3 regions of the Microbispora sp. NPDC049125 genome follow, and region 3 is predicted to be linked to each of the others. Evidence: predicted binding sites of a transcription regulator. Region 3 holds the regulator's gene; each other region holds the start of a gene.
The links. The regulator LexA, encoded in region 3, represses DNA repair genes until DNA is damaged. The targets are predictions, from matches to a motif close to TCGAACANNTGTTCGA.
Positions count from the first base shown of each region.

Region 1: a site for LexA is predicted at 5,805-5,820, ahead of AB0B72_RS06560 (Rv2578c family radical SAM protein). Genes of this name have one in related genera too.
Region 2: a site for LexA is predicted at 2,541-2,556, ahead of AB0B72_RS05355 (SAV_6107 family HEPN domain-containing protein). Genes of this name have one in related genera too.

Region 1 covers NZ_JBEZDW010000004.1:150,390-160,553, forward strand. Annotated here, with positions in the region: gene AB0B72_RS06535 (sensor histidine kinase) at 1-653, opposite strand, end outside; gene AB0B72_RS06540 (ABC transporter permease) at 676-1,401, opposite strand; gene AB0B72_RS06545 (ABC transporter ATP-binding protein) at 1,401-2,300, opposite strand; gene AB0B72_RS06550 (glycosyltransferase family 4 protein) at 2,536-3,795, opposite strand; gene AB0B72_RS06555 (methyltransferase) at 3,917-4,591, opposite strand; gene AB0B72_RS06560 (Rv2578c family radical SAM protein) at 4,615-5,796, opposite strand; gene AB0B72_RS06565 (DUF3040 domain-containing protein) at 5,931-6,200, shown strand; gene AB0B72_RS06570 (lipopolysaccharide assembly LapA domain-containing protein) at 6,329-6,718, opposite strand; gene AB0B72_RS06575 (ice-binding family protein) at 7,275-8,504, shown strand; gene AB0B72_RS06580 (penicillin-binding transpeptidase domain-containing protein) at 8,688-10,164, opposite strand, start outside.
Region 2 covers NZ_JBEZDW010000003.1:235,138-245,301, reverse strand. Annotated here, with positions in the region: gene AB0B72_RS05365 (transcriptional regulator) at 1-284, shown strand, start outside; gene AB0B72_RS05360 (arginine deiminase) at 431-1,675, shown strand; gene AB0B72_RS05355 (SAV_6107 family HEPN domain-containing protein) at 1,835-2,272, opposite strand; gene AB0B72_RS05350 (L,D-transpeptidase family protein) at 2,726-3,562, opposite strand; gene AB0B72_RS05345 (YbaK/EbsC family protein) at 3,692-4,198, shown strand; gene AB0B72_RS05340 (GNAT family N-acetyltransferase) at 4,255-4,824, shown strand; gene metF (methylenetetrahydrofolate reductase [NAD(P)H]) at 4,856-5,782, opposite strand; gene AB0B72_RS05330 (polyprenyl synthetase family protein) at 5,962-7,029, shown strand; gene thiE (thiamine phosphate synthase) at 7,068-7,721, opposite strand; gene AB0B72_RS05320 (Rv2175c family DNA-binding protein) at 7,749-8,123, opposite strand; gene AB0B72_RS05315 (NAD(P)/FAD-dependent oxidoreductase) at 8,167-9,342, opposite strand; TPP riboswitch at 9,471-9,583, shown strand; gene thiO (glycine oxidase ThiO) at 9,572-10,164, shown strand, end outside.
Region 3 covers NZ_JBEZDW010000011.1:46,644-56,807, reverse strand. Annotated here, with positions in the region: gene AB0B72_RS15385 (Gfo/Idh/MocA family protein) at 1-54, shown strand, start outside; gene AB0B72_RS15380 (NADPH-dependent F420 reductase) at 41-667, opposite strand; gene AB0B72_RS15375 (vitamin B12-dependent ribonucleotide reductase) at 796-3,660, opposite strand; gene nrdR (transcriptional regulator NrdR) at 3,774-4,262, opposite strand; gene AB0B72_RS15365 (LysR substrate-binding domain-containing protein) at 4,541-5,452, opposite strand; gene AB0B72_RS15360 (MFS transporter) at 5,532-6,791, shown strand; gene AB0B72_RS15355 (SDR family oxidoreductase) at 6,794-7,675, shown strand; gene lexA (transcriptional repressor LexA) at 8,014-8,727, shown strand; gene AB0B72_RS15345 (MalY/PatB family protein) at 8,810-9,925, shown strand; gene AB0B72_RS15340 (cellulase family glycosylhydrolase) at 10,024-10,164, opposite strand, start outside.

The sequences.
Region 1 (10,164 bases), on a different contig from region 3:
GCGTCGACGGGGGCGAGCCGGCGGACCGCCTCGGCCTTCACCACCATCACCGACAACGTGTGCCCGAGCACGTCGTGCAGGTCGCGGGAGAACCGCAGCCGCTCCTCGGCGACGGCGGCGACCGCGAGCTCCCGGCGGGTGCGCTGCAGCTCGCGGATCGCCTCCCAGAGCCGGATGATGATCGCGGGAATGATGGCGGCGGTGAAGACCCCCCAGACCAGTGACAGCGTGTCGGCCAGCCCGGCTCCGACGCGGATCTGGAGGATCACGGAGACGGCGCACAATGCGAAAGCCAGCGGCGGCAGCGACCGGCCGCGCACCGTGGTCCCGATGGCCACGGACAGCATGATGAGCAGGTAGGCCCAGTTGCCCTGGAATCCCGCCGCTCCCGCGATCGTGACGGCGGCCAGGAGGGGCAGCGTGATCCGCGTCGCCTTCCAGCCGTCCGAGAAGGCGAGGCGCAACGTGGCCACATAGAGCGCGCCGGCGGCGAGTATCGCCGGCCAGGCGAGCCACAGCGGGTGCGAGCGGCCGTGGACGACGTCCCAGATAGGGCCGCCCGTGAGGACGACCCACATGCTCATGCCCTTGGCGTCGGGCCCCTTCTCGTCCTCGCTGAGGGGGTTGAGCCAGCTCTCCCGGTCCCTGTCCATCGGCGTCGATGATTGCACAGGCTCAGAGCGTGCGGCCGGCGCGGCGGTAGGCGTGGACGGCGTACAGCCCGAACGCCAGCAGCCAGCCGCCGAGAATGGCGACCTCCCTGAGCCCGGGAGCCTCGCCGAACGCGACGTTCCACGACAGGGCGGCGTAGCTGTTCGACGGCGTCCACTCGGCGATCGTCCGCAGCCATCCGGGGAAGCCGTCGACCGGCACCCACAGGCCGCCCACGATGGCCAGGCTCATCATGGTGGCGATGTTCGCCATGGCGGCCGTCTGGCCGGTCAGCCGGTAGCCGTTGCCGAGCCCCAGCAGGGAGAAGGGGATGGTCCCCGCCCACAGCAGGGCGATGACGGCCAGCCACTGCCCGGGGGAGAGGGTGACATGGTTGACCAGCGCACCTGTGAGCAGCACCGCCGCGATGCCGGGCACCACGGACGTGATGCCCGTGACGACCTTGCCCGCGACCACCTGCGCGGGGCTGAGCGGAGTCAGGCGAAGCTGGCGCAGCCAGCCCGCCTCGCGGTCCTCGGCGATGCCGCTGCCGTTGTTGAACGCCGCGCCGAGGGCGCCGTACGCGGCCATGCTGACCATCGTGAACACCGCCGCGTGCTGCTTGTCCCCGGGCGCCAGGCCGAGGTTGGTGAAAACCAGGTACATGACCACCGGCATGGCGATGCCGAAGATGACGAACCCGCCGTCCCGCGTGATTCTGATCATCTCCAGGCGGACGTATCCGAGCATCAGACGGTCTCCTTCGCGGTGAGGGCGACGAACGCCTCTTCCAGATCGGCCGGGGTCACTTCGAGGTTCCGTACGGCTCCCGCTCGCGCGAGTGCCATGACCGTGGCGTCGGGGTCGCTGCTGCGCAGGTGGACCCGGTCGCCCCGCACCTCCAGGCGGCGGACGCCGGGCAGCTCCGCGAACCGGGCGACCTCGCCGTCCGCGGTCACGCTCACCGTGGTGAGGGCCACCACCCGCTTGATCTCGGCGCTCGTGCCGTCGGCGACCAGGTGGCCGCGGTCGATCACGACGACGCGGTCGGCGTGCTCGTCGGCTTCGTCCAGGTAATGGGTGGAGAACAGGATCGTCGTGCCGCGGTCGGCCAGGGCCCGCATGCCCTTCCAGAACTCCCGCCGGGCCGTGACGTCGAGCGCCGCGGTGGGCTCGTCCAGAACGACCAGGCCGGGGTCCCCGGCCAGCGCCATGGCGAACCGCACCCGCTGGGCCTGGCCGCCCGACAGCTTGTCGACCCGCCGGCCCTCCAGGCCGCCGATCTGGGCCAGCTCGACGAGCCGGTCCAGCGGCATCGGCGTGGCGTAGGTGCCGCCCACGAAGGCCAGCAGCTCCCGGACCGTGACCCGCTGGATGAGCCCGCCCTCCTGGGGCATCGCACCCACCCTGCCATGCCGTACGGCCTCCTCGGGGGGCTCGCCGAACAGGCGGGCGTGCCCGGCGTCGGGGGAGACCAGGCCGAGGAGCATGCCGATGGTGGTCGACTTGCCGGCGCCGTTCGGGCCGAGAAGGGCGACCGTCTGGCCACGGGGGATCGCGAGCGTGAGGCGGTCGACGGCTCGTACGGAGCCGTAGTCCTTCGTCACCGAAACCAGTGACACCGCGTCTGGAGCAGGGGGCTTGTCCATGCCGCCAACGGTAGGAAGCGCGCCGCCGCGCCAGTAGATCGATCGATCCGTCCTCCGGTGGGACAAATATACTCTTGATCTACGTTGTAAAGGCGCACAGACATTGTGACGCACCGCGGGCAGGGCCGCGCAATGGCGACGCCAGAGCGATCTCCGACGGGCTGGGACCGGAGGTGCGGGCCGTCGCCGGCGGCCTGCCGTATGAGTCCGAGCAGGCCGCCTCGATCGCCTCGGATCAGCCGCTCGCGCCGCCGTCCGGCGCGGCACGACGGTCCTGCACGAGCCCGGAGATCAGCTCCTCCCACCTGGCGCCGATGACGTCGATGTCGTAGCCGGCGGCGGTCTCCAGGGCCTGGGCGCCGAGCTTGCGGCGCAGGTCCTCGTCCTCGATGAGCAGGCAGATGGCGTCGGCCATGGCGTGGATCTTCTCCGGTTTCACCAGGAGCCCGTCGTGGCCGTCGGTGATCAGATCGGCCGGGCCCGTGGGGCAGTCGTAGCTGACCACCGGCAACCCCTTGCTCATCGCCTCCAGGAGGACCATCGGCATCCCTTCACGGCGGGAGCTGAGCACGAAGACGGACGCGGCGGCGAGCTGGGTCCCGACGTCGGCGGCCGGGCCCTCCAGAAGCACCCGCCCGGTCAGTCCCCGCTTGTCGATCGACGCCTGGAGCTTTTCCTGGCGGGGGCCCCGGCCGAAGATGCGCAGGGTCCAGTCGGGGTGCCGGGCGTGTACGTGGGCCCAGGCCCGGATGAGCAGGTCGTATCCCTTGACGTGCGTCAGCCGGCCCACGGTGACGACCGTCTTGGCGGTGAGGGGGGAGAGGCCGCCCTCCAGCCTTGTCACGGCGTTGGGGATCTGCGCCCGGGTGCGGGGTCCGCTCCCTCCGCTCCGCCCGGCTCGCTGGTAGGCGCGTTCGTACGCCATCAGATCGGCCTGGGTGAGAGTGACCAGTGCGTCGAGCTTGCCGTACCGGCGCATGATCTGGCGGCGGACGAGCGGCTCGTGCGAGGACAGGTTCCCGTGCTCCTGCGCGATCGTGACGATCTCCGGCGGGGCGAAGCGGGCGGCGACGAGGTTCAGACCGGGGCGGGTGCCGATCAAGATGCCGCGACGGCGGGAGCGGATGTAGCGCACCAGTTTGAGATCGGTCCGCAGGGTGAACCAGTGGTAGGCGGCCTCGTCGGCGGGCACCAGCCTGCTCGGGAAGCGGGACAGCAGCCCCTTGCGCCTCGGCAGCCGCTCATCGAGGTAGCGGATGCGCACACCGGCGGGAACCGGGAAGAAGGGCTCCTCGGCCTCGCGCACCACGCTGACGATCTCCACGTCGTGCGTGCGGGCCAGATGGCCGGCGAGGTTGAACACCGTGCGGATGGTGCCCCCCATGCCGTTGGCATGCAACAGGAGGATGCGCACCTCCCGGCCGTCGGGCGGCGGAGCCGACCGGGCACGCTGCCGGTTCCTGGCCTCCAGCGCCCTCACTATCGCCCTCGCCACGACCCGGCGCAGTCTCGCTACCGCACGGTCTGGAAATGCCACAGTCACGCCCCGTTCGTGTAGGTGATGATCCCCCTTTCCTGGGACGTGATCGCACTCGCAGATGTTGTGCCTTTATAGGTCACATTAACGTCACATATCGCCATATCGTCGTGCGCTTCGTCGGGCTGGTCTCCAGCGAGGCGGGCACGTCGTGCACGGCGACCTGCTCGAACACTTCGGCGGGCAGGTAGGAGCAGGACCGTTCCGGCGCGCCGACGAGCACCACGCCCGGGGCTCGGGCGAGGAAGGGCGTCATCCGGGTGGCGAGCGGCTTCTCGTAGTAGACGTCCCCCGCGAGCACCACGTCCTCGGAGGGCGCGCCGTCCAGGAGGTCCCCCTGGGTCAGGCCGATCTCGACGCCGTTGGCGCGGGCGTTGAGACCGGCGGCGGCGAGCGCGTGGGGGTCGATGTCGTTGGCGACGACGGTGGCCGCTCCCGCCAGGGCCGCCGCGACGGCGACCAGGCCGGACCCGGTGGCCACGTCCAGCACGGTCCTGCCGCGGACCAATCCGGGATTGTCGAGCAGGTGGCGGGCGAGGGCCTGGCCGCCCGGCCACGCGTATGCCCAGAAGGGCAGCCGGCCGGTCCGCTCCCAGATCTCGTACAGCGGGCCGTCCCGCTCCTCGGCCCGCTCGGGCTCGCCCGGTGTGGGCGCGCGGGTGAGGGCCGCGCCCGGCGCGGCCAGGTGCAGGCGGATCTCCGGGACGTACGGCACCGCGACCAGCCGGGTATGCGCCCGGACGAACTGCTCCACGGCGGGTGATCGTAGCGGCCCGGTCACAGGAGGGTGAGCTGCTCCGGCTCCGGGGGCTTCCGGCCGCGCTCTCGCGAGGAGCCTCCGGCGCTCTCCCGGGGACCGCCGGGCCGGGGGCCGGCCCCGTCCTGCGGCGGGGGGCCGGTTCGGTCCTGCGGCCGGGGCGCGGGCCCGGCCGCGAGGCCGGTGTCGGTCCAGGCGCCTGGGCGGACGCCTCCACGCGCCGCGGCACGGCGGGCGTCTCGCGGGGCCGCGCGGCCGACGCCGTACCGGCTCGCCAGCGCGCCGACCTCACGCGCGATCCGCTCCTGGTACGCCTTGGGCGCGTACGCGCCGCGGCCGTACAACTCCTGGTAGCGAGGCACGAGCCGGGGGTGCTCACGTGCCAGCCAGGCCAGGAACCACTCCCGTGCCCCCGGCCGCAGGTGGAGGACGATCGGGGTGACGTGGGTGGCCCCCGTCTCCGCGATCCGCCGCACCGTCGCCTCCAGGGCGCTGGGCGCGTCGGTCAGGTAGGGGAGGATCGGCGCCATCAGCACCCCGCAGGGGATGCCGTGCGCGTTGAGCGTGGCGCAGACCTCCAGCCGCTTGCGCGGGGCGGGCGTGCCCGGCTCGACCGATCGCCACACGTCGTCGTCGGCGAACCCGACGGACACCGCGGTGTTCACGTCGGTGACGTCGGCGGCCTCGGCGAGCAGGTCGACGTCCCGCAGGATCAGCGAGCCCTTGGTGAGGATGGAGAAGGGGTTCGCGGCGTCGCGGAGGGCGGCGAGGATGCCGGGCATCAGCCGGTAGCGGCCCTCGGCCCGCTGGTAGCAGTCGACGTTGGTGCCCATCGCGACGGGCTGCCGGGACCATTTCGGCGCGGCCAGCTCCTTGCGCACCAGCTCGGCGGCGTTGACCTTGACGACGATCTTGGAGTCGAAGTCCCGCCCGGAGTCCAGGTCCAGGTATTCGTGCGTCCTGCGGGCGAAGCAGTAGACGCAGGCGTGGCTGCATCCCCGGTACGGGTTGATCGTCCATTCGAAGGGAACCCGGCTCGCGCCCGGCACGCGGTTGACGATGGAGCGGGCGTGGATCTCGTAGAACGTGATGCCCCGGAACTCAGGCGTGTCGAAGGTCCGCGTGACGGCGCCACGCGCGAACAGGGGCACGGCCTGATCGCCACCGGGCGTTTCGGCCAGGCGCAAGTTGTCCCAGCGCATGACCTGATTGGAACACGAGTTCGAACTAGATCGCAACTCGTGCGTCTTGGTAAATCGCGCCTCTCGAAACGGCTAACGATCTTTATGGATGGGCAGAACGTCGGCACACACAGTGCGTTCTGGAGAGTTGCGCCATGGCCTGGTCGCAGGACGAAGAGCGAATGCTTGCGATGATCGAGCGGCACCTCACGGACGAGGACCCCAAGCTCGCGGCCCGGCTGGAGTCTTTCAACCATCGCGTGGACCGTGGACGGCACGCCCGGCGCGCGGCGCAACCGGCCAACCGGCGCATGCCGAACCGTTCCACCGTGATCATCGCGGTGAGCTGGCTGCTGATGGCCACATTGATCGCGACCCTGCTGGTCATGGCCCTGCGGAACGACGCGGCCGCCTTCTCGATGTGATCTCTTTCCGGCGGGTCGTCGGGGCCTTCGCCGTCCTGGACGCCTTCTGAGAGATCTCGGCGTGGTCTGGCGGCCCTCGGCCCGCGGGCCCTGCCGGTCGCGGGCGCCGGGATCGTCCCTGCCTGTTTCTATCGGCGGCGCGGACGAGCCAGACGGCGTAGTTGCGTGATGCGCGCGGTGCCCACGACCAGAGTCAGCAGGACTCCCGCGACCATGGCGATCAGCAGCGCGACGGCCAGCGGCAGCGTGCCGTGCAGGCCCAGGAAGGACACCTGGGCGCCGGCGGTGTTCTGCAGCATGAAAACGATGAATGCGACGGCCACGACCGCGGCGGCCCACACGCCTGCCCACGCGACGCTGACACGGGTGACAGGGACGGGTCCGGCGGCCGTGGGGGAATCGTGTCCGGCGGCCGGGGCGGGCGTCACCTCGGCGGGCACGCCTGGGGAGGCGGACGTCCCGGCGTGCTCGGCCGATCCCGGAGTGCCGGCGGGCTCGTTCTTGAAGCGCTGGAGCATTTTCACGAAATCCACCTTCGGCAGCCGGCGCTGGCAACCTCAAGGCGGGGGTGTCATGGCTTTCCGGATATAGCCAGTCTACGCCCTTATGTCGGGAAATGCTATGGCGCTGGTTTTCGCGAGGCGGGCCGCCTCGCGTCAGGAGTGGAAGCGCGGGAATCTGAAGGATTGCCGGGGGCGACGGGAATCTGAAAACGGCTGGCGCCACTGCACAGCTGTTCGTGCGAGGCGATCACACGGCGCCTGACAGCCAGGACATATGTGGCCCGCCGCGCTAAATGGGGTGGAAATTCCCTTGCATCGGATGATGGGGCCATGCGCATGTCGGAAAACAATGGCGCCCGACTCCCTGAGTAAGGTGAAGAAACTGTGACGCACCATTAGGGAAGCGTCATTGCCATGCATATCAAATCAGGGGGATGGCTTTATGAAAGGCGCCTGCCGCCCACGTCTCGCGAGAAACGCAATACGTTCCCTGCTGTCCGCGGTCCTCGTCTCCTCGGTGGCCGTGGGGTCCGCCATGCTGTCGGCGCACGCCGCATATGCCGTGTCACCGATGCCGGTGGATCTCGGCAGCGCCGGCACCTTCGCGGTTCTGGCCGGATCGACGGTCACCAACACCGGTGGCACCGTCGTCACCGGGGATCTCGGGGTGAGCCCCGGCTCCGCCGTGACCGGCTTTCCGCCCGGTGTCGTGACGGACGGCACCATCCACACCGCCGACGGGACCGCCGCGACCGCCCAGGCGGACCTGACCGCCGCCTACCTCGACGCCGCGGGACGCGCATCCGATGTCACCTTCCCGACGGCGGAGCTCGGCGGCATGACCCTGGCACCGGGCGTGTACGACTCGCTCCCGGGGGACTTCCAGATCACCGGCACCCTCACCCTGGACGGCCAGGGGGATCCCAACGCCGTCTTCATCTTCCAGACGGCCAGCACGCTGGTCACCGCGTCGGCCAGCAACGTGGTCTTCATCAACGGCGCCCAGCCGTGCAACGTCTTCTGGCAGGTCGGCAGCTCGGCCACGCTGGGGACGGGATCGTCGTTCGCGGGCAACATCCTCGCGCTGGCCTCGATCACCGTGACCACCGGCGTGACCGTGAACGGCCGGACGCTGGCCCGCAACGGCGCGGTCACCCTGGACACCGACACGATCACCCGCACCGTCTGCACGGTTCCGCCCGCCGGACGCTCGGGAACGACCCTGAGCGCGACGGGGGTGACCGTCGCGACGACGAACCCGTCATGCGCCTCGGGGCTGCGGCGGGAGACCGTCTTCACCGCGACGGTGACCGCGCCGGGAACGGTGCCCACCGGCTCGGTCGCCTTCAGAGACGGCCGTTCACTGCTGGCGACGGTCCCGCTCAACTCGGCCGGGCAGGCCGTGGTGACCTTCGTGAACCTCCCGCAGGGGGTGAACCGGATCACAGCCAGCTATCTCGGCTCCCTCGGCGTGGCGGCCAGCACCTCACCGGCGCTCGCCGTGAACATCGGCCCGGACGACATCTGCCTGCCCGCCGTCGTGAAGGTGAAGAAGAAGGTCGTCCCCAAGGTCGAGGACGACGTGGACCGGAACGATGACGAGGACGTGGACGAGGACAGCAAGGTCCGGAACCAGGCGACTCACCAGACCCGGGACGTCGTCAACCACTGGCACCGGGGCTTCCACAAGCACAGGGCGGACAGCAGCACCAACATGGCGGTCGTGACGCCCGCCACCGCCGACGAGGCGGATCACGGCCGGCAGCCGGCCACGCACACACGCCCCGGCGGACACCACTGACGGCGCGCCGCGCCGTCGGCGGACGAGGCCGACGCTGATTCGCCGGGCGTTTCCGTCCCTCGCACGGCCCGCCGGACACCCTCCGGCGGGCCCCCGTCATGCGAGGCCCGCCCCGGACGTCGGCGCGGGCTTGAACGACAGAGCCCTGAGCGAGCGTGCCCTTGAGCCGAGGGTGTCCTTGAGTCAGAGCGCCTTGAGGAAGCGGGCGGCCACCGGGGCGGCGACCTCCCCGCCCATCCCGCCGCCCTCGACGACCACGGCGAACGCCAGATCGCCACGGAAGCCGATGAACCAGGCGTGCGAGTCGAGCTTCGGGCCGGTGCCGAACTCGGCGGTCCCCGTCTTGCCCGCGGTGCCGGAGGGCAGCCCCGCCGCGTGCGCCGTGCCCTTGGTCACCACGGCGTGCATCATCGAGCGCAGCTTCGAGGCGATCCCGTCAGGCAGCTCCTTGGCGGCGGCCTTCTGCTTCAGGGACGGCACCAGCGTCGGCGGACGCCAGGTCCCGTCGGCCACGGCGGCGGCCACGGTGGCCATCACCAGCGGGCTGGAGGTGATCCTGGCCTGTCCGAACGCCTCGGCCGCCAGCTCGGCGTCGCTGGTCGCCTTGGGCATGCTGCCCTTGGTCGCGGGCACGCCGATGTTGAGCGGGCGGTTGAACCCGAAGTCGGTGGCCAGGTCGTACAGCTTCTGCGCGCCGAGCTTGCTGGCGGCCAGCGGGGCGAACGTGGTGTTGCAGGAGTGGGCGTAGGAGTCGAGGAACGACAGGGACCCGAACGACTCGTGGTCGGAGTTGCGGATGTCGAGGCCGCCCACGCTGGCCTTCTCGGGGCAGGTGACCGACGAGGAGGGGGTCAGGCCCTCGGCGAGCAGCCCGGCGGCCGTGATGGTCTTGAACGTCGAGCCGGGCGGATAACGTCCGTCGAGCGCCCGGTTGAAGCCGCCCTTGTTGTTGACGACGGCGAGTATCTCCCCCGACGAGGGCCGTACGGCCACCAGGGAGGCGGGCTTGTCGAGGTCACGTACGGCGTCGGCGGCCGCGTGCTGCACACGCAGGTCGAGCGTGGTGCGCAGCTCCTTGCCCGGTGAGCCCTCGATGGTGTGCAGGCTCTTGTGCTCCGACCCCTTGACGACCTCGATCTGCGTCGTGGGGGTGCCGGCGAGCTGCTTCTGGAACGTCTCCTGCAGGCCGCCCCGGCCGACGGCGTCGCCGGTCCGGTAGGCGGCGCCGAGCGTCTTGACGTCCTTGGCGGTCGCCTTGTCGAGGTAGCCCACGAGCTGCTGGACCGAGCCGCCCGCGTCGCCGCCGTCGATGCGGTCGCCTCCGGCGTCGGTGATGGCCGCGCGGTCGGGCCAGGTGGTCTTGAGCGCCAGATGGCCGGTGCCGTCGAGAGCCGGGTGGACGGCGGCCGGAGACCAGTCCACCTTCCAGTAGTGGTCCTTCACCATGAGGCGCAGCCCGCCCTGGTAGGTCCAGTCGCCGACGTTCTTCAGCGTCGCCGTGGCCGTGTACGACGCGGTGGCGTGGTCGTCCTTGGGCGCGCTCACCCGGACGCCGGACACCGCCACCTTGGTCGCGCCGAGATTCCTGGTGAGCTCGGCGTACGCCGCGTCGAAGCCGGGGGCGGGTGCGGCGAGCTCCGCCTTCATCCCCGCCAGGTCG
Region 2 (10,164 bases), on a different contig from region 3:
CCGGCGGCGCCGCGCCCAGCCCGCTCGCTCCCGCTCCGAAGCTCGTCATCGACCTCGAACGGCTCTCCCAGCTGCCCAAGGACAAGGCCGGCCCGCTGGCCCGCTACGCGGCGACGATCCAGAGCCAGCGCGGCGACTACAACGGCAAGGTGCTGTCCATCCGCCAGGAGGACCTGCGCTCGCTGGCGGTCATCTACGACAAGTCGCCGGTCGAGCTGACCGAGGAGTTCATCAGCTGGGGCGTGCTCGACGCGGAGGCCCGCCGCGCCGTGGAGTCCTTCTGAGCTTCCGGGCCCTCGCCCGCGCCTCCCGGCCCGCACCCGCAGGCCCGCACCCCCTTGCCCCGGCGGCCGGCGAGGCGCCCGCCGGCTCGCGATGAACGTCACAGCGGGGACATGACTGATTCCTGCGGCAGGGGGATATGCAGGAGATGACGTTCTATGTGGGGTCAGAGGTGGGCAGGCTCCACCAGGTCCTCGTGCACATCCCCGAGCTGGCGCTGAAGCGGCTCACCCCGAGCAACAAGGACGACCTGCTCTTCGACGACGTGCTGTGGGTCCACCGCGCCCTGGAGGAGCACGAGGAGTGGCGCGAGGTGCTCGCCGCCCGGGGCGTGCGCGTCCACCTCCTCGGGGACCTCCTCGAGGAGACCGTCGCCGTTCCCGACGGGCGCAAGCACATCCTCGACGGCAGCGTGGACGAGCACTGGCTCGGCCCGCTCACCGCCGACGCCGTCCGCAACACCCTCGACACGCTCGACGGCTCGGTGCTCGCCCCGTTCCTGACGGGGGGCATCACCAAGCGCGAGATCATGGAGCTGGGCTGCGACCCCCGGTCCGTCGCCTTCCACACGCTCGGCATGGACGACTTCGTCCTCCCTCCGCTGCCCAACCACCTGTACTCGCGCGACACCTCCTGCTGGGTGTACGACGGGGTGTCCATCAACGCCATGCGCAAGAAGGCGCGCAGGCGGGAGACGGTGAACTACGAGGCGGTCTACCGCTGGCATCCCTTGTTCGCCCCCGGATACGACAGGCCGGGCGACGGCGGCTTCAACGTCTGGTACCGCGGGGTGCGGATGGCTCCGGCGACCATCGAGGGCGGCGACGTCCTGGTGATCGGGCGCGGGGCGGTGCTCGTCGGGATGAGCGAGCGCACCCAGCCGCAGGCGGTCGAGATGCTCGCGACGAACCTGTTCAGGGCCGGCTCGGCGACGAAGATCGTGGCGCTGGACATGCCCAAGGCCCGGGCCTTCATGCACCTCGACACCGTGATGACCAACGTGGACATCGGGGTCTTCACCAAGTACGCCGGGCTCGGCATGCTCCCGTCGTACACCATCGAGCCGGGCGACAACGACAAGGAGCTCAAGGTCACCGACCATCCGCCGGAGGACATGCACAAGGCCATCGCGGAGGCGCTGGGGCTGGACGACATCAAGGTCCTGACCCCGACCCAGGACGTCCACGCGGCCGAGCGCGAGCAGTGGGACGACGGCTGCAACGTGCTGGCGCTGGAGCCGGGGGTGGTGGTGGCCTACGAGCGCAACACCACGACCAACAACTACCTGCGCAGGAACGGGATCGAGGTCATCACGATCCGCGGCAGTGAGCTCGGCCGGGGCCGCGGCGGGCCGCGCTGCATGAGCTGCCCCCTGGAGCGGGACCCCATCTGACGCCGCCCGGTGAGCTGCCCGGTGAGCCGCCCGGCCGCGCCCCGAGGAGCGAGCCGCACCCGCGGGCAGGCACGGTCGAGCCGTGGACCGCCCGTCGCCCGCCCCGGCTCGACGGGCGCCGGGCCGGAGGACGCCGGGCCGGAGGGCGGCCCGGTGTCGTCAGCCGGCCATGGGCAGGGTAGGCTTGCCGGGCACACCGAGGATCGACTCGACCTCTCCCACGAACTTGTCGGCCTCCACGATGAGCTCCTCCGCGTCCGTCGGGGTCACGGCGCGGACCATGCCGGCCTCCGCCGCGGCGCGCTTGGTGGCGCTCACCGCGAAGTAGGCCGCCCAGTCCGCGAGTTTCGGCTCGGCCTCGGGCAGCAGCTCCCACGCGCTGCGCAGCCGGCGCCTCCGGCCGTCCATGGGCCGGGGACGCGCGGCGAGGATCCCGGCGGCCGCCCGCAGCGCCGCCAGGTGCGCCGACACGTACCGGTCCGCGGGGGTCGGCCCCATGGTGGCGTCCGCCAGGCACGCCCTGGCGTCCGCGAGATGCGCCAGGACGGTCTGCGAGAGCCGGGGCCCGTTTCGCTGCTCACCGCTCTGTTCCGTCATGCCCGCCTCCTTGAGTCGTGGCACCCGGCGAGCCTCGCCGGTGACATCACAGTCGCAGACCGCACCGACAATTCCGCCGGGTGAGCGATCCCATGTATCGGGTGGGATCGCCCATCACTTGCTCGGGCTCCCGTGGGCGACCGGACGAGGAGCTTCCCCTCTCCCCGTCCGGCCCACGCCGCGGGCCGTGCCGCACTCGTCTCCGCCGACGACGAAGGCACGGGTCCAACGGAGTGGGCGCAGGCCGCGAGTCCCGCGCCCACTAGCATCGAACATAGATTCGATCATGCTCATTGTCAAGACTGTCAACGAACAAGGGTTCGATAGGACGGGGCGTAAGGGCGCCGGAAACGCCGAAGGCCCCGGGCGACGATCTCGCTCGGGGCCCTCCCCGGCCGGTCAGGCCGGGCCTGCGCCACGTGTGTCAGCCGGCCCTCAGCCGGCGTCGGGAGGTCAGCGGATGAACCTCCCGCGGACGTGGACGGGCACCCCGGTGCCGAGCATGCCGGGCAGGATCTCCGCCACGTGCATGGGCAGCCGGACACAGCCATGGGATGCCGGGTAGAGCGGCACCGACAGCGCGCCGTGGAACGCGATCCCGTTGTAGAAAAAGATCGGGTTGTACAGCTGCCCCAGATAGGACCGGTGCCAGCCGCTGCGCCGCCAGGTCGTCTTGAAGTTCCCCGTGGGCGTGCGCGCGTCGCCGCTGAACGTCTGCAGCTTGCCGTTCCACATGGCGTGCTCGGTGTACGGGATGCCGCTGCCGCTGGAGATGTGCGTGATCAGCTTGGGCACGCCGCCCCTGTACAGCACCATGACCTGCAGGGTCAGGTTCACCTCGACGCGGTCCTGCTTGCCCTTCGGCACGAGGATCCTGGGCGCCTTCGGGCTCTCCAGCGCCCTCCACGTGCGTCTCGCGACCGTGCTGGTGGGCTTGATGCCCTGCACCTTCTGGAAGGCCCACACCGCCGTGAGGGTCGCCCCGCCGTACTTGCCGTCGAGCTTGCCGGGGACGTAGCCGAGCTCCTTCAGCCGGGCCTGCAGCGTCTTCACCGCGGCGCCCTTGGCGCCGAGCTTCAGCGTCTTGCCCGGCGCGATGAACGGCCCGGGAGACGCCGTGGACGCCGAGGCGGTGCGCGGGATCGCGGTCACCTCGGTCATCGCGCTCACCGGGGTCATCGCGCTCACCGGGGTCCTGGCCTGCGCGGCGCCCGCGGCGCCGGCCGTGGCGAACGTCAGCGCCCCCATCGTGATCAGCGCGGCGGCGGCGAACTGCCGTCGACCTCCCATCGTGACCAACCTCTCAATCAACTCACTCTTGGAACAATGGACCCTAACGCAGATGACTTGCGAGCCACTTGCGAGACATGGGGCGGTAATGCGCCACCCACTGCCTGGTCATCCCTTTAGAGTGGCCGCGTGCCAGATAAGTTGCATCCGAACGCCGTCCGCGTGGAAGAGGCCCTGCGCTCACTCGGGGCCACGGGCGAGATCGTCGTGCTCGGTGACGCCGCCCCGACGGCGGCGACGGCGGCCGCCCAGCTCGGCTGTGAGATCGGCGCGATCGCCAACAGCCTCATCTTCGACGCCGACGGAGCCCCGCTGCTGGTGCTGACCAGCGGCGCCCACCGCGTGGACACGGCTCTGGTCGCGAGCCTGGTCGGCGCGGGCAAGGTCCGGCGGGCCACGCCCGAGTTCGTCCGCGAGCACACCGGCCAGCCGATCGGCGGGGTGGCCCCCGTCGGGCATCCGGCCCCGGTCCGGACGCTGGTGGACATCTGGCTCGGGAAGTACGACGTGGTGTGGGCCGCGGCCGGGCACCCGCACACGGTGTTCCCCACGAGCTTCGACGAGCTCATGAGGATCACCGGTGGGACGCCGGCCGAGGTGGAGCGCGGACCGGACGAGGGCCCGCCGGCGTCCTGAGAGCCGGCGGCGGCGGGGGCGAGGCGCCCTCAGGGTGCTTTGCTAGTCTCCGGAAAGTGATCCAGCTGCGACGCGTGGGGCCGGAAGAGTTCGCCGGGGTCCTCGACACGGTGCTCGACATCTACACGCAGGCCATGCGGCCGCCGTCGGACCAGCTCACGGGCCGGATGGCGATAATGCGCAACCACGCGACGTACCCCGACTTCGTCTGCCTGCTCGCCGAGGCTCCGCAGATCGTCGGGTTCGTCTACGGCTTCCACGGCACCCCCGGGCAGTGGTGGCACGACGTGGTCCGCCGGGCCCTGCAGGACCAGGCCGGTCCCCGCGTGTCGGAGGAGTGGTTCGGCGACGCGCTGGAGATCGCCGAGATCCACGTCCACCCGGACTACCAGGGCAAGGGGCTCGGCCGCCGCATGATCCATGAGATCTGCGCGGGCCGCCCGGAGCGGACCGCCGTGCTGTCGACGCACGACGCCCCGACCGCGGCCCGCCACCTCTACCGCGACGTGGGCTTCGTCGACCTGATGACGGCTTTCGTGTTCCCCGGCGGCTATGAGAACTACATCATCGCCGGGACGCGGCTGCCCCTCACGCCTCGCCCGGAAGACGTCCTCAGGACGTCCTGAGGACGTCTGGACCGGGCCCCGCGGGGCGGGGTCAGGAGCGGGAGGCCGGGGCCGGGTGGAGCGCCTGGAACACCTCGCGCGTGGCGCTCGACCTGTTGAAGGTGATGAAGTGGATGCCGGGCGCGCCCTCGTCGAGCAGGACCCGGCACATCTCCACGGCGTGCTCGATGCCCAGCCGGCGGACGGCCACCGGGTCGTCGGCGACGGCCTCGAAACGGGCCGCCACGTCCGGCGGGAAGGGCGCACCCGACAGCTGCTCCGAACGGGCGATCGTGCTCATCTGGGTGACCGGCATGATGCCCGGGATGATCGGCGTCTCGCAGCCCTCGGCGGCCACCCGGTCGCGCAGGCGCAGGTAGTCCTCCGCGCGGAAGAACATCTGGGTGATCGCATAGTCCGCGCCCGCACGGCATTTCTGCACGAAGAACCGGGTGTCGTCCTCGATCGTGGCCGAGCGGGGGTGCTTGTACGGGAAGGCCGCCACGCCGACGCAGAAGTCGCCGGACTGGCGGATGAGGCGCACCAGGTCCTCGGCGTACAGGACGCCCTCGGGGTGCCTGACCCATTCGTCCAGCGGGTTGCCGCCCCGGGGGTCGCCGCGCACGGCGAGGATGTTGCGCACCCCGGCGTCGGCGAACCTGCCGACGAGGTGGCGCAGCTCGCGCACCGAGTGGTCGACCGCCGTGAAGTGGGCGACGGGGGTGAGCGTCGTCTCGTGGGCCAGCCGTTCGACGATGTCCACCGTGCGGTCGCGGGTGCTGCCCCCCGCGCCGTACGTCACGGACACGAACGTGGGCCGCAGCGCCTCCAGCTCGCGGATCGCCCGCCACAGCTGCCGCTCGCCCTCATCGGTCTTCGGGGGGAAGAACTCGAAGGAGAACGACCGCTCCCCCATGGCCAGCAGCTCACGGATCGTCGGGACGCGATCAGGAAGCCGGGAGGGCAGACCGAGAGCCATGGGCCAAGATTACAGGTCCCGGCCTCTCCTGGGGATCCCCCGTGGATCCCCCCTGTGACGCCTCCACGCCGGGCCCCTCGCCCGTCTCGCGATGTGAGCGCCGGCCGTTCGAATCGCCCGTCCGCACATCAGGGGTCTCTCCCGTAGGGGCCTGGATCAACGGCGGTTACTCTCAGACCATGACCGCTTCCGACGCTCCGCTGGATCTCGTCCGCTCGCAGGTGGACCGCGCGATCCGGGAGTTCCTTGATCGGCAGCGACCGATCTTCGCCGACCCGCACGTGGCCGTCCTGCTCGCCGCCGCGGAGGACTTCCTCGCCGGCGGGAAACGGCTCCGCCCGGCCTTCTGCCACTGGGGCTGGCGAGCGGCGGGCGGGGGCGACGAGCCGGCGCTGCACACCGCGGCCGCCTCGCTGGAGCTGCTGCAGGCGAGCGCGCTCATCCACGACGACGTGATGGACGCCAGCGACGTGCGCAGGGGGATGCCGTCGGCGCACCGGCGGTTCGAGCGCATGCACCTGGAGTCGGGCTGGCACGGGTCCGCCAAGCAGTTCGGGGAGGGCACGGCGGTCCTGCTCGGCAACCTGCTGCTGGTGTGGTCGGGAGAGATGTGGCGCACCAGCGGGCTGGCGCCCGAGGCGATGGCCGCCGCCCAGCCCGTGCACGACGACATGCTCACCGAGCTGATGTGCGGCCAGTACCTCGACCTGCTCGAGCAGGCGAGGGGCGACAGCACGTTCGACAGCGCGCTGCGGGTCGCCCTGTTCAAGAGCGGCAAATACTCCGTGGAGCGGCCGCTCCGCCTGGGGCTCGTCCTGGCGGCCCGGGCCCAGCCCGCGTGGATCGACCGGCTCTGCGTCCAGTACGGCCAGCAGGTGGGCATCGCCTTCCAGCTCCGCGACGACATCCTCGGCGTCTTCGGCGACCCGGCCGAGACCGGCAAACCCGCCGGGGACGATCTGCGCGAGGGCAAGCGGACCATGCTCATCGCGCGGACGCTCGCCGCCGCCTCCCCGTCCCAGGCGGAGGCCGTGCGGGACCTGCTGGGCGACCCCGCGCTCGACGCCGAGGGGGTCCAGCGGCTCAGGACGGTGATCGAGGAGACCGGCGCCCTGACGGCGTGCGAGGACATGATCAAGCGCTACCTCGACGACGCGCTGCACGCCCTGGAGCAGGCGCCCATCGAGCAGTCGGCCCGTACGGCACTGGCCGCCCTGGCCGTCGCCGCCACAACCCGGCGCACCTGACACCGGGCACCTGGCAGCTGAGCCGCGGGACGGGCGGGTCAGAGCGGGACCGCGCCCAGCCGGGCACGGAACTGGGCCGCCGCGGCCCCCGGGTCGGCGGCCTCCGTGATCGCCCGCACCACGACAGCCCTGCGGGCGCCGTGCGCGATGACCGCGTCCAGGTTGCCCAGATCGACGCCGCCGATGGCGAACCACGGCCGCGGCGTGCGCAGGGCGGAGGCGTGCTCCAGCAGCGCCAGGCCCGGCGCGGGCCGCCCCGGCTTGGTGGGCGTGGGCCACACGGGCCCGCAGCAGAAGTAGTCGACGCCGGCCTCCCGCGCCGCGGCGGACGCCTCGGCGGCCGAGTGCGTCGACCTGCCGATGAGCACGCCGGAGCCGAGCAGCTCGCGGGCGACCGGCACCGGCAGGTCGTCCTGCCCGAGGTGGAGGATGTCCGGCCGGGCGGCGTACGCGACGTCCGCCCGGTCGTTCACCGCCAGCAGGGCGCCATGCCTGTCGCAGGCCGCACGGAAGACCTGAAGCAGCTCCAGCTCCTCACGCGCCTCCAGGCCCTTCTCTCGGAGCTGGACGACGTCCACCCCGGCCGCGAGGACCGTGTCGAGGAACTTCTCCAGGTCGCCGCGGTCCCTGCGGCCGTCGGTGCAGAGGTAGAGCCTGGCCTGCGCGAGGCGCTCTCGCCGGGTGTCGGTCACCCGACCACAATGCCACGGGTGGCGCGATCAGAACCCCAGTGCCTGCGCCCTCCGCTTGACCTCGGTGTGGCGTCCGGCGGCGATGGCGTCGATGGGGGCTCCGGGGAGCGAGTCGTCCGGCGTGAAAAGCCAGCGGATCGACTCGACCTCGTCGTACCCGGCGTCGCCGAGCACGGTCAGCGTGCCGGGGAGGCCCTTGAGCACGTCACCCTCGGCGATGAACACCGCCGGGATCTGCGGCGCGCCGCCACCCCTGCGGGCGCCGACGAGCTTCTTGTCCTTGAGCAGCTGCTTGGCGCGGCCGATGCTGATGTCAAGCATCTTCGCGACCTCCGAGAGAGGAAGCCACTCCCCCACCAACTGGTCGGTCTCCCGGTCGATCTGCGCAACAGTAAGCGTCACGAATCCACCATTACCACAGGCAGGCCGGGAAGAAACACCTCGGTCACGTCAGAATGCAGTCGCGAAGCGGCACCGTGGGGTCGGACACCCGGGCCGGGTCGAGCCTGCGGCCGCCCTCCACCACCCGCCGTCCCTGGACCACGTCGCGCGGCCGGTCGACCGTGAGGATGGCCGCGAGCCGGTCGTCGGCGGTGAGCCAGCACATCGCCCACCTCCCGTCGGATCGGGGGTCGCCGCGCTGCACCATCCGGTCGCCCGCCTGGGTGTGGCCGGCGAACTGCACCATGTGGCCGAACTGCTCCGACCAGAAGTACGGCACGGGGTCGTAGACCGCGTCCTCCCCCAGCAGGGCGGCGGCGGCGGTGTCGGGGGCCTGCAGCGCGGTGTCCCAGTGCTCGACCCGCAGGCGGGTGCCGAACCTGCGCGACCACCAGCTCGCGCAGTCGCCGACCGCGACGACGCCGGGCAGGGACGTCCGGAGGTGCTCGTCGACGACCACGCCGTCGTCCAGCTCCACGGCCGATCCCTTCAGCCACTCGACGGCCGGCCGGACGCCGACGCCGGTGACCACCACGTCCGCCGTGACGTGCGCGCCGGACATGAGGGTCAGGCCGCCGGGGTCGACGCTGCCGACCTTCGCGCCGAGCCTCAGCTCCACGCCCGCCTGCGCGTACCAGGGGATCGTGTAGCAGCCCACCGAGCCCACGGCGGCCGCCAGCGGGCCCTCACCGGCCTCCACCACCGTCACCGAGCAGCCCGCCCGCGCGGCCGCCGTGGCGACCTCCGCGCCGATCCACCCGGCCCCGACGACGGCGACCCGCGCCCCGGGGACGAGCCGCTCACGCAGCGCGAGCGCGTCGTCGATGGTCCGCAGCACGTACTGCCGGCCCTCCCCCCGCAGCCGGATCGGGGAGGCGCCCGTGGCGAGGACGAGGCCGTCGTACTCCAGCTCGCCCTCGGTCGTCTCCAGCACGCCTCGGCGCAGGCCCTTGGCCGCCGTCCCCAGGCACAGCCGTACGTCGAGGGCGTCGAGGTCGGAGTCCACCACCGTGGAGTCGGCCGCGCCGAGCAGCACCGCCTTGGACAGCGGCGGCCTGTCATAGGGGCGATGGCGTTCCTCGCCGATCAGCGTGATCCGGCCCGGGAATCCGTGGGCCCGAAGTGCCTCGATGCTCCGTACGCCGGCCAGACCGGCGCCCACCACCACTACGTGATCCACCTCCTGACCATAGATTGTCAGCGGGGCCGCCCGCCAATGGAGTCCTGATAACGAGTTGGGCAAGTAGTGCGCACAGCCGTAGAAGCAGGTGTTGTGCGTGACACGGGCGAACGGGACTAGGCTGGGGCCGTAAGACGCGCGGGAGCCCGGCTGACCGGGCTGAGAGGAGAGCGTGAGGCTCTCGACCGCCATACGACCTGATCCGGGTAATGCCGGCGAAGGGAGCGCTGTGGCCGATCCGCGGCGAGCCCGTACGGGGGTCTCCCCCGGCGACGTGGCCCGCGAAAAGCCCTTCGACGCGACCCGTCAGGCGTCCCGCGACGTGATCGTGGTGGGCGGCGGCGTGGTGGGGCTGGCCGTCGCGTGGCGCGCGGCCCGTGCGGGCCTGTCGGTCGCCGTCGTCGATCCCGCCCCCGGGAGCGGGGCGTCCCACGCGTCGGCCGGCATGCTCGCGCCCGTCAGCGAGGTGACCTACACCGAGGAGCCGCTGCTGCGGCTCGGCCTGGCGTCCCTGGCCGCGTGGCCCGCGTTCCGCGCCGAGCTGGAGGACGAGAGCGGCGCCTCCCTCGACCACCGCGCGGACGGCACGCTCGAGGTCGCCCACAGCGCCGACGACATGGCGTACTTCGACGAGCTCGGCGCGTTCGAGCGGACGCTGGGCCTGCCGGTGGAGCGGCTCACCGGCCGGGAGTGCCGGGCGCTGGAGCCGATGCTCGCGCCGTCAGTCCGTGGAGGGCTGCTGGCCTCCGGCGACGCCTGGGTCAACCCCCGCCGCGTCGTCCGCGCCCTGCTCGCCGCGCTCGGCCGGGCCGGTGGGGAGCT
Region 3 (10,164 bases):
GCGGTGCGCGCCTCGGCGGAGACCGGGACGCCGCAGCGGGTCAGCCCCGGCTGAGCGCCTCGCGCAGCTCGCCGGCGGTGAACCGGGGGCCGTACGCCGGCTTGTCGCGGTCGAAGCGCCGCCCCTCGGAGAGGGGGCCGGCGTCGACGACGTCGAAACCGAAGGAGTCGATCAGCTCGCCGACGACCTTCTTGGCCTCGGCGTCGTCGCCCGCGATGGCCAGGGCCCGGCGGCCCTCGGCCCCCTTAGGGAGCCCCTGGGTCGCCAGCTCACGGAAGTGGATGGCGTTGAACGCCTTGACCACCCGCGAATCCGGCAGGTGGGCGGCGAGCACCTCACTGGGAGTCGTCTCCCCCGAGTCGATCTCGGCGAAGTGCCCGTCCCGCTCGAAGTAGTAGTTGTTGGTGTCGATCACCACCTTGCCGGCCAGCGGCTCGACCGGCACCTCCGCGTACCGGCCGAAGGGGATCGTCACCACCACGACCTCACCAGCCGCCGCCGCCTCGCCCGCCGTGGCGGCGCGGGCGTCCGGGCCCAGCTCGGCGACCAGATCGGAGAGCGTCTCGGGCCCGCGGGAGTTGCTGAGCACCACCGAGTGGCCGGCGTCCACCGCCAGCTTCGCGAGGGTGCCGCCGATGTGTCCGCTGCCGATGAATCCAATGAGCATGGCCTTGGGAACGCGCTCGCCGCACCGGGCATTCCCCGCCGTGTCCGGCCGCCGTATCCGTGGAGGCCGTGGACGACGGAGCGGGCTCCACGGCTGGACGCGTCCGGCCGTGGAGCCCGCTCCGTAGATCAGCTGCAGCCGCTGGTGCTGCCGCAGCCTTCGCAGACGTAGCAGCTTCCCGCCGGGCGCATCTTGGTGCCGCAGGTCATGCACAGCGGGGCGTCCGCCGTACGGCCCTGGTGGCTCTCCAGAGACGCGCCGGCCGCGCGGCGCGGCTCGGGGACCTCGACCGGCTTCGACCGGTCCTCGACCTGCCTGTCCTCGGTGGCCCGGTCCTCGATCGGCGCCGACTGGGCCAGCGCCGCGGTGTCCACGACCTCCTGGAGGGCGCCCGGGTCCTCCCCGCGCTGCTGCGCGGACCGCTCGGAGGCCGAGAAGATGCCCAGCGCCGCCCGGTCCTCGTACGGGAGGTAGTCGAGCGCCAGCCGCCGGAAGATGTAGTCCATCACGGACTGCGCCATCCGGACGTCGGGGTCGTCGGTCATGCCGGCCGGCTCGAACCGCATGTTGACGAACTTCTGGACGTAGGTGTCCAGCGGCACGCCGTACTGCAGGCCGATCGAGATGGCCACGGAGAACGCGTCCATGACGCCCGCGAGGGTCGAGCCCTGCTTGGACATCTTCAGGAAGACCTCACCCAGGCCATCGTCGGGGTACGACGAGGCCGTCATGTAGCCCTTCGCCCCGCCGACGGAGAAGCGGGTGGTGAGGCTGGGCCGCTGGGCCGGCATCCGGCGGCGGGTCGGGCGGGCGACCTCCACGACCTTGACGGCCTGCTCGGCGGGCTCGGCCTTCTCCCCCGGAGTGCTCTTGGACGCCGACAGCGGCTGACCGACCTTGCAGTTGTCGCGGTAGACGGCGAGCGCCTTGAGGCCGAGCTTCCAGCCCTCCAGGTAGACCTGCTCGATCTCCTCGACGGTGGCCGACTCGGGCAGGTTGACCGTCTTGGAGATCGCGCCGGACAGGAACGGCTGGGTGGCCGCCATCATCCGGACGTGGCCCATCGGGGCGATGGCCCGCTCGCCCATCGCGCAGTCGAACACCTCGTAGTGCTCGGGCCGCAGGCCGGGGGCGTCGACCACGTGCCCGTGCTGGGCGATGTACTCGACGATCGCCTCGACCTGCTCCTCCTGGTAGCCGAGCTGCCGCAGGGCCCGCGGGATCGTCTGGTTGACGATCTGCATGGAGCCGCCGCCGACCAGCTTCTTGAACTTGACCAGCGCCAGGTCGGGCTCGATGCCGGTGGTGTCGCAGTCCATCATCAGGCCGATGGTGCCGGTGGGCGCGAGCAGGGAGGCCTGGGCGTTGCGGTAGCCGTGCTTGTCGCCGAGCCGCAGGCACTCCTGCCACTGCCGGGTGGCCTCGGCGTGCAGGGCCCTGTCCGTCTCGCCGAGGGTGCGCAGGTCGTCGTTGGCCGCCGCGTGCTTGCGCATGACCCGCTTGTGCGGCTCGGCGTTGCGCTGGTAGCCGTCGTACGGCCCGACGATGCCGGCCAGCTCCGCCGACCGGCGGTACGACACGGCGGTCATCAGCGAGGTGATCGCCCCGGCGACCGCGCGGCCGCCGTCGGAGTCGTACGCGTGTCCGGTCGCCATGAGCAGCGCGCCGAGGTTGGCGTAGCCGATGCCGAGCTGCCGGTACGCGCGGGTCGTCTCGGCGATCTTCTCGGTCGGGAAGTCGGCGAACGTGATGGAGACGTCCATCGCGGTGATGATCAGCTCGGTCAGCTTCACGAAGGACGCGACGTCGAAGGTGTCGTCGTCGCGCAGGAACTTCAGCAGGTTGATCGAGGCGAGGTTGCACGAGGAGTTGTCGAGGTGGAGGTACTCCGAGCACGGGTTGCTGGCCGTGATCCGCCCTGTCTCCGGGCAGGTGTGCCAGTTGTTGATCGTGTCGTCGTACTGCAGGCCGGGGTCGGCGCACTCCCAGGCGGCCTTGGCCATCTTGCGGAACAGCTCCCGCGCGTCGACCTCCTCGATGACCTCGCCGGTCAGCCGGCCCCGCAGCCCGAACCTGCCGCCCGCCTCGACCGTCCGCATGAACTCGTCGGAGACGCGGACCGAGTTGTTGGCGTTCTGGTACTGCACCGACACGATGTCCTTGCCGCCGAGATCCATGTCGAACCCGGCGTCGCGCAGCGCGCGGATCTTGTCCTCCTCGCGCGCCTTCGTCTCGATGAACTCCTCGATGTCGGGGTGGTCCACGTCCAGGACGACCATCTTCGCCGCCCTGCGGGTCGCGCCGCCCGACTTGATCGTGCCCGCCGACGCGTCGGCGCCGCGCATGAAGGACACCGGGCCGCTGGCCGTGCCACCGCTGGACAGCAGCTCCTTGGACGAGCGGATGCGGGAGAGGTTGACCCCCGAGCCCGAGCCGCCCTTGAAGATCACACCCTCTTCCTTGTACCAGTCGAGGATCGACTCCATCTGGTCGTCGACGGCGAGGATGAAACACGCGGAGACCTGCTGGGGGGACAGGGTGCCGACGTTGAACCACACCGGGGAGTTGAAGCTGAAGATCTGGTGGATCAGGGCGTGCTTGAGCTCGTGGTCGAAGATCTCGGCGTCCTCGTCGGAGGCGAAGTATCCGTGCTCGACGCCGGTGGTCGTGTAGACGCCGACGACCCGGTCGACGAGCTGCTTGAGGCTCCACTCACGCTGAGGGGTGCCGACCGCGCCCCGGAAGTACTTGGTCGTCACGATGTTGGCCGCGTTGACCGACCAGAACTCGGGGAACTCCACGCCGTGCTGCTCGAAGTTCACCGAGCCGTCGCGCCAGTTGGTCATCACGACGTCGCGCCGCTCCCAGCGGACGTCGTCGTACGGGTGGACCCCCGGAGTGGTGAAGATCCGCTTCATCTTCAGGCCCTTGCGCGGGCGCCTGCCCCCCCGGCCTCCGGCGCCCGGCGCCGTCCCGCTGACGGTCTCCGTCATGACTTCCCCCTCACAGGCCCCCGGTGGGAGCCCCTTCGCCTTGATCCACGCTCTGTATGACCACGCCGCCCCTCACGTGCGACGGCGGTGCCCTGCTCGCCCTGCTGTCTGCTTCACTGCTCGGCCGGCTGTCCGGCCCGCTGCTCGGTCGCCCCGGCGCGGGCCGCTCGCAGCTGCTCGATCTCCACCTCGAAGTCGGCCAATGTCTCGAACCCCCGGTAAACCGACGCGAAGCGCAGGTACGCCACCTCGTCGAGCTCCCGGAGCGGGCCCAGGATGGCCAGCCCCACCTCGTGCGAGGGAATCTCCGCCGCCCCGGTCCCCCGGATGCTCTCCTCCACGCGCTGCCCGAGCTGCGCGAGGGAGTCCTCGCCGACCGGACGCCCCTGGCAGGCGCGCCGCACTCCGGCGACGACCTTCTCCCGCGAGAACGGCTCGGTGACGCCGCTGCGCTTGCTCACCATCAGCAGGACGGTCTCCTGCGTGGTGAACCTGCGCCCGCAGGCGGGACAGGTGCGCCGGCGGCGGATCGCCCCTCCGTCGTCGGTCGACCGGCTGTCCACGACACGCGTGTCCGGATGACGACAGAACGGACAGTGCATGCCATCGCCTCCCTGAACGCACACCGTGTAAACACAAGCTGTGGGGAACTTACACCCATGTGACTACTAGATGTTGTGGTCCAACCGTAGGAGTGCCCGTCCTTGAACGCAAGTCGAACGGGGGGTGGCCCCGGAAGTCGCTGCTCACCCGGCGTGTCGCGGCGCCGCCGCACGGGCGGTGCCCAAGGGGCCGGAGTGACGTGAAAGGGAAGCGCCGGCCAGCGATTGTGACACGGCCCGGCCGCCTGCCCGGCATGGACGCCGTGAGATGCGGTGGATCAGGGGCCCGGCTCGTCATCCGGCGATCCCGAGGACTCCGCCGCGGGGACACCGAGGACGGACAGGAACGCCGCGGCGGCCGGGGAGGGAGGGAAGCGGCTCCAGATGAGGTGCTCCATGCGGGCGGCGGCGTCGCGAAGCCGCAGGACGCGCAGACCGGGGAGCCCGGACACGAAGGCGCCGGGGAGCATCCCGATCCCCAGGCCGTGCCGGATCAGGCGGGTCAGCAAGTCGGCGGTCGTGACCTCGAAGGCGACCTCGCGCCGCACTCCGGCCGCCGCGAAGGCCGCGTCCGAGTGGGCCCGGCCCGCCGTGCCCGCCGGGAAGTCGACGAAGGTCTCCTCCGCCAGCCGGTGCAGGTCCACGTGTTCCCGTCCCGCCAGCGGATGGTCCAGCGCCACCACGGCGACGAGGTCACCGCGCGCCAGTTCGCGGCCGCGGACGCCCTGAGGCCGCACGCCCAGTGGAAGCCCCAGGAAGGCGACGTCCAAGGTGCCCTGCCGCACCCGTTCGACCAGCTCCTCGCTGGGGCTCGTCCGGAGGCTGATCCGTACCTCCCGATGGCGCAGGTGGAACTGTTCGAGCACGGCGGGGAGATCGACCGCGGCGACGGTGGAGATGGCTCCGACGGCGAGCCGGCCTCGGATCTCCCCGGCGGTGGCGGCCACCTCGGCGCGGGCCCGCTCCGCGGCGTCGAGAGCCTGGCGGGCCGCGGGGAGAAACGCCTCGCCGGCCGGGGTCAGCCGGACGCGGCGGCTGGTGCGCTCGAAGAGCTTGGCCCCCAGCTCACGTTCCAGCCGGGCGATCTGATGGCTCAGCGCGGACTGGACGACCAGGCACTGCTCGGCCGCGCGGGTGAAGTTGCTCGTCTCCGCGACGGCGACGACATAGCGCATCTGCTGAAGCTCCACGAATCAATCGTGATGCACGATCGTTCGGATGACAAACATGCGTTGGACTCATTGATCGTCCATCACCGAGGCTGGACGCATGACAGCGACGACACTTCACCCGGCCCGCGGCATGCGGCGCGGGGTGCTCCTGCTCATGTCGGTGGCGACCGGGCTGGCGGTCGCGGGCAACTACTTCACCCAGCCGTTGCTTGACCTGATCGGCCGGGAGCTGAGGCTCGGCCCGTCGCTGGCCGCCCTGACGGTGACGGCCGCGCAGGGCGGGTACGCGCTGGGGCTGATCCTGCTGGTGCCGCTCGGCGACCTCGTGGAGCGGCGGCGGCTGGCGGTGTCGCTCTACGCGGCGACCGTGGTGTTTCTGCTGATGTCGGCCACCGCCCCCAACGGCACGGTGCTCATGGTCAGCACGGCCCTGACCGCGCTGACCTCCGTGGGAGCGCAAGTGGTGGTGCCGTTCGCGGTGACGCTGGCGGCGCCGGCCGAGCGTGGCCGGGTGGTCGGCACGGTGATGACCGGGCTGTTGTTCGGCGCGTTGCTGGCGCGCACCGCGTCCGGAGCGCTGTCCGAGCTGGGCGGATGGCGGACCGTCTACTGGGTCGACGCCGGCCTGATGGCACTGATGGCCGTGCTGCTGCGTGTCTTCCTGCCCCGGCTCGGCGGCGACGGCGGGCGCCTGTCCTACCCCGGCCTGCTGCGCTCGACGGTGGCGATGTTCCGGTACGAGCCGCTGCTGCGGTGGCGGGCGGGGATCGCCGCCCTGAGCCTGGCTTCGTTCAACGTGCTGTGGACGGCGCTGACCTTCCTGCTGGTGCGGCCGCCGTACGGCTGGACGGAGTCGGCCATCGGCCTGTTCGGCCTGGTCGGCGCCGCCGGCGCGCTGACCGGCACGGTGACGGGGCGGCTGGCCGACCGCGGGCGCGTGCAGATCGTGACCGGCGCCGGAACGGTCCTGCTGGTGGCGTCGTGGCCGGCGATCGCCGCCGGGGCGCACTCGCTGGTCTGGCTGTTCGCCGGCGTGATCGTGCTGGACCTGGCGCACAAGGCGGTGCTCAACAGCAACCAGAACGTCCTCTACGCGCTCCGGCCCGAGGCCCGCAACCGGATCAACTCCGCCTTCATGACCTCCTTCTTCGCCGGCGGCGCGGTGGGCTCCGCGCTGACTTCGGTGGCCTGGGTGCACGGCGGCTGGGCCGGCGTGTGCGTCCTCGGCGCCGCCTTCTCGGCGGGGACCGTCGCGCTGTGGGCCATGGAACGCGTCACCGTCAACCGGGCGGCGGGCAGGCCCGCCAAGACCTGCGACCCGATTCCGGTCCGCATCCCCACCACCACGGGAGATTGAGCGTGTCACGCACCGTACTGATCACCGGAGCCACCGGAACCGTGTCCACCGCGCTGATGGACGCGCTGAGCGGGGCCGATGTGGACCTTCGCGCTCTCGTCCGCGACAAGTCCAAGGCGGACGGCCCGGCTGGAAAGGGCGCCGAGGTCTTCGTCGGCGACCTCGGCGACCCCCGGTCCCTGCCTCCCGCCTTCGAGGGTGTGCGGGACGTGTGGCTGCTCACCCCGAACGACCCGCGCGCCCCGGAGAACTCCATGAACGCCCTGTGGGCCGCACGCCAGGCCGGCGTGGAGCGCGTCGTGCGCCTGTCCGTCGTCGGCGCGGCACACGACGCGCCCAACCGCAGCGGCAGGCTGCACGCGCTGTCGGACCGGGAGCTCGAAGTGTGCGGCATGCGCTGGACGATCCTGCGTCCGCACTGGTTCATGCAGAACCTGCTGAACGAGGCGGGCGACATCGCCGCCACCGGCACGTTCTCGCTGAACATGGCCTCGGCGCGGATCGGCATGATCGACGCCCGCGACATCGCCGAGTGCGCCGCCCGTGTGCTCCTCGACGGCCCGGATCGCCACCACGGCGCGACGTACACCCTCACCGGCCCGCGCTCGCTGACGTTCGGCGAGGTCGCCGGCCGACTGGGCCTCGCCCTCGGCAGGCCGGTCACGTACCTGCCGGTCGGCGACGACACCAGGCGCACGGCGCTGCTCGGCCACGGCGCTCCACGATGGATCGCCGACATGCTTGAGGAGTACGCGCAGGCGTACGCCTCCGGCTGGGGAGACTTCACCACCGGCACGGTCGCCGGCCTTCTCGGCCGCCCCCCGCGCGACGTCGTCGAATTCGCCCGCGACCACGCCGCGGCGTTCACCTCGGGCGGCGGCTGAAACCACGATGCGCCGGTCGGCCGCGGGATCGGCGCACCTCGGCGACGACGCTTCACCGGCTCCGCCCTCGACGGACTTGAGCGCCGATCGGGCGCCGGCGATCTCACGAACGCGCCTCTCCGCTTTTCTGTCGCTTTTCGGCGGCATTTCTGAGCTGGGCCGACACCACTTGACGAAGATCGGGAAATCGAACACGATGTCGATCGAACTCACGTACGATGTGGGCGGATGACAGGCGGTTGCGATTTCCGGTGGAAATCGAACAATTGTTTGATGATGATCTTTAATCGCGGTACGGTCGCTCTGAGCGACCTGAGGAACACGGATTGAGAGGTGGCATCGTGAGTGACCGAAGTGAGCAGGCGGAGGCCGTCGGCGACCTCGCGGTTCGCAGGCGCGACTCGCTTGGTCTCACCCCGAGGCAGCGCAAGATCCTGGAAGTGATCCGCGACTCGGTCCAGCAGCGCGGCTATCCGCCGTCGATGCGGGAGATCGGGGAGGCGGTCCAGCTGACCAGCACCTCCAGCGTGTCGCATCAGCTCACCGCACTGCAACGCAAGGGCTACCTCCGCCGTGACCCGCACAGGCCGCGCGCTCTGGAGGTCCGGTTGCCGGGCGAGCCGGTGCTGTGGGTCGACCCGGACGCCACCGAGGAGGACAGCGGCTTCAACCGCCCCACCGCGGCGTACGTCCCGCTGGTCGGCCGCATCGCCGCCGGCGGCCCGATCCTCGCCGAACAGAGCATCGAGGACGTGTTCGCCCTGCCCAAGCAGCTCGTGGGCGAGGGCACGCTGTTCCTGCTCCAGGTGACCGGCGACTCGATGATCGAGGCCGCCATCGCCGACGGCGACTGGGTGGTCGTACGGCAGCAGCCGGTGGCCGACAACGGCGACATCGTCGCCGCCATGATCGACGGCGAGGCCACGGTCAAGACGTTCAAGCGCAAGGACGGGCACGTGTGGCTGGTGCCGCACAACCCGAACTACGAGCCGATCCCCGGTGACGAGGCCACCGTCCTGGGGAAGGTCACGGCCGTCCTGCGCAAGCTGTAGCGGCGATGCTCCGCGGCCACCGGTACGGCCGCCGCCGCGGAGCCGCCAAGCTACTCATTGCGGACGCAATAGGGTGAGTCGGGTGGATTTCGACTCGCTCACCCTTGACGCCGCCCGGACGCGTGACGGGATCAAGTGGGCCCACGCGGCTCCGGACGTGATCCCCGCGTGGGTCGCCGACATGGACTTCCCTACGCCGGACGCCGTGGTGGACGCCGTCACGCGGCGCCTGAAGACCGATCTCGGCTATCCCGCCTGGCTCGACATCCCGAACTGCCCTCCCCTCGCGGAGGCCTTCGCCGAGCGCATGGAGACCAGGTACGGCTGGCACGCCGACCCCGGCCACGTCCGGCCGTACACCGACGTCAACCAGGCCCTCCAGGTGCTGCTGGACGTCATGACCTCCCCCGGCGACGCCGTGGCGACGCACGTCCCCGCCTACGACCCCTTCCTCACCACGATCACCGGCATGGGGCGGCGTCTGCTGCCCATCCCGGTCGCCGCCGACGGCACGTTCCAGCTCCCCGCCGAGCCGGCCCCGGTGGTGCTCCTCGTCAACCCGCACAACCCGTCCGGCCGCTGCTTCACCCGGGCCGAGCTGGAGGCGGTGGCCGGGTACGCGGAGCGTCACGGCAGCCTGGTGATCGCCGACGAGATCCACGCCGAGCTGACGTACGCGCACGCGCGGCACATCCCGTTCGCCACGATCCTGCCCGGGCGCACGGTCACGCTCACCTCGGCCAGCAAGGCGTTCAACATGGGCGGTCTGCGCTGCGCGGTGGCCCACCTCGGCTCCAAGGCCGTCAGGGACGCCCTCGGCGGGCGGCCGCCCCACGTGTACGGCGCCCCGGGCGTCCTCGGGGTGGAGGCGACGATCGCCGCGTGGCGGGACGGCGGCCCGTGGCTGGAGGAGGTGCTGACGGTCCTCGACCGCAACCGGCGGATGGTGGCGGGGCGCCTGCCGTCCCGGATCGGCCACCGCACCCCGGAGGCCACCTATCTCGCCTGGCTGGACGTCGGAGTCCCGGACGCCGCCGGGTTCCTCCTGCGGGAGGCACGGGTGAAGCTCAACCCCGGGCCCATGTACGGGGGCGCGGACACCTGCGTCCGGCTCAACTTCGCCACGTCGGCGCCGATCCTGGAGGAGATCCTGACCAGGATCGGCGCCGCGATGGAGCGACGCCCCACGGCCGCCTGACCGCTCGGCATCGCACGGGCCGGCACGTCGCAGGCCCGCACTTCGGCGGCCTGCCGCCGGGCCGCCGGACCGCTGAGGCCGCTCCTCAGGTCCGCCGCTCAGGTCGCCGTGCAGGTCACCGAGGGCACAGAGTTGCCGCCGGTCAGCGTGCCCATGAAGCCGAACATGGTCGTGGCGTTCGGGGCGAGCGCGCCGTTGTAGTTGACGTTCCTGACCGTGATGTTCGCCCCGCTCGCGGA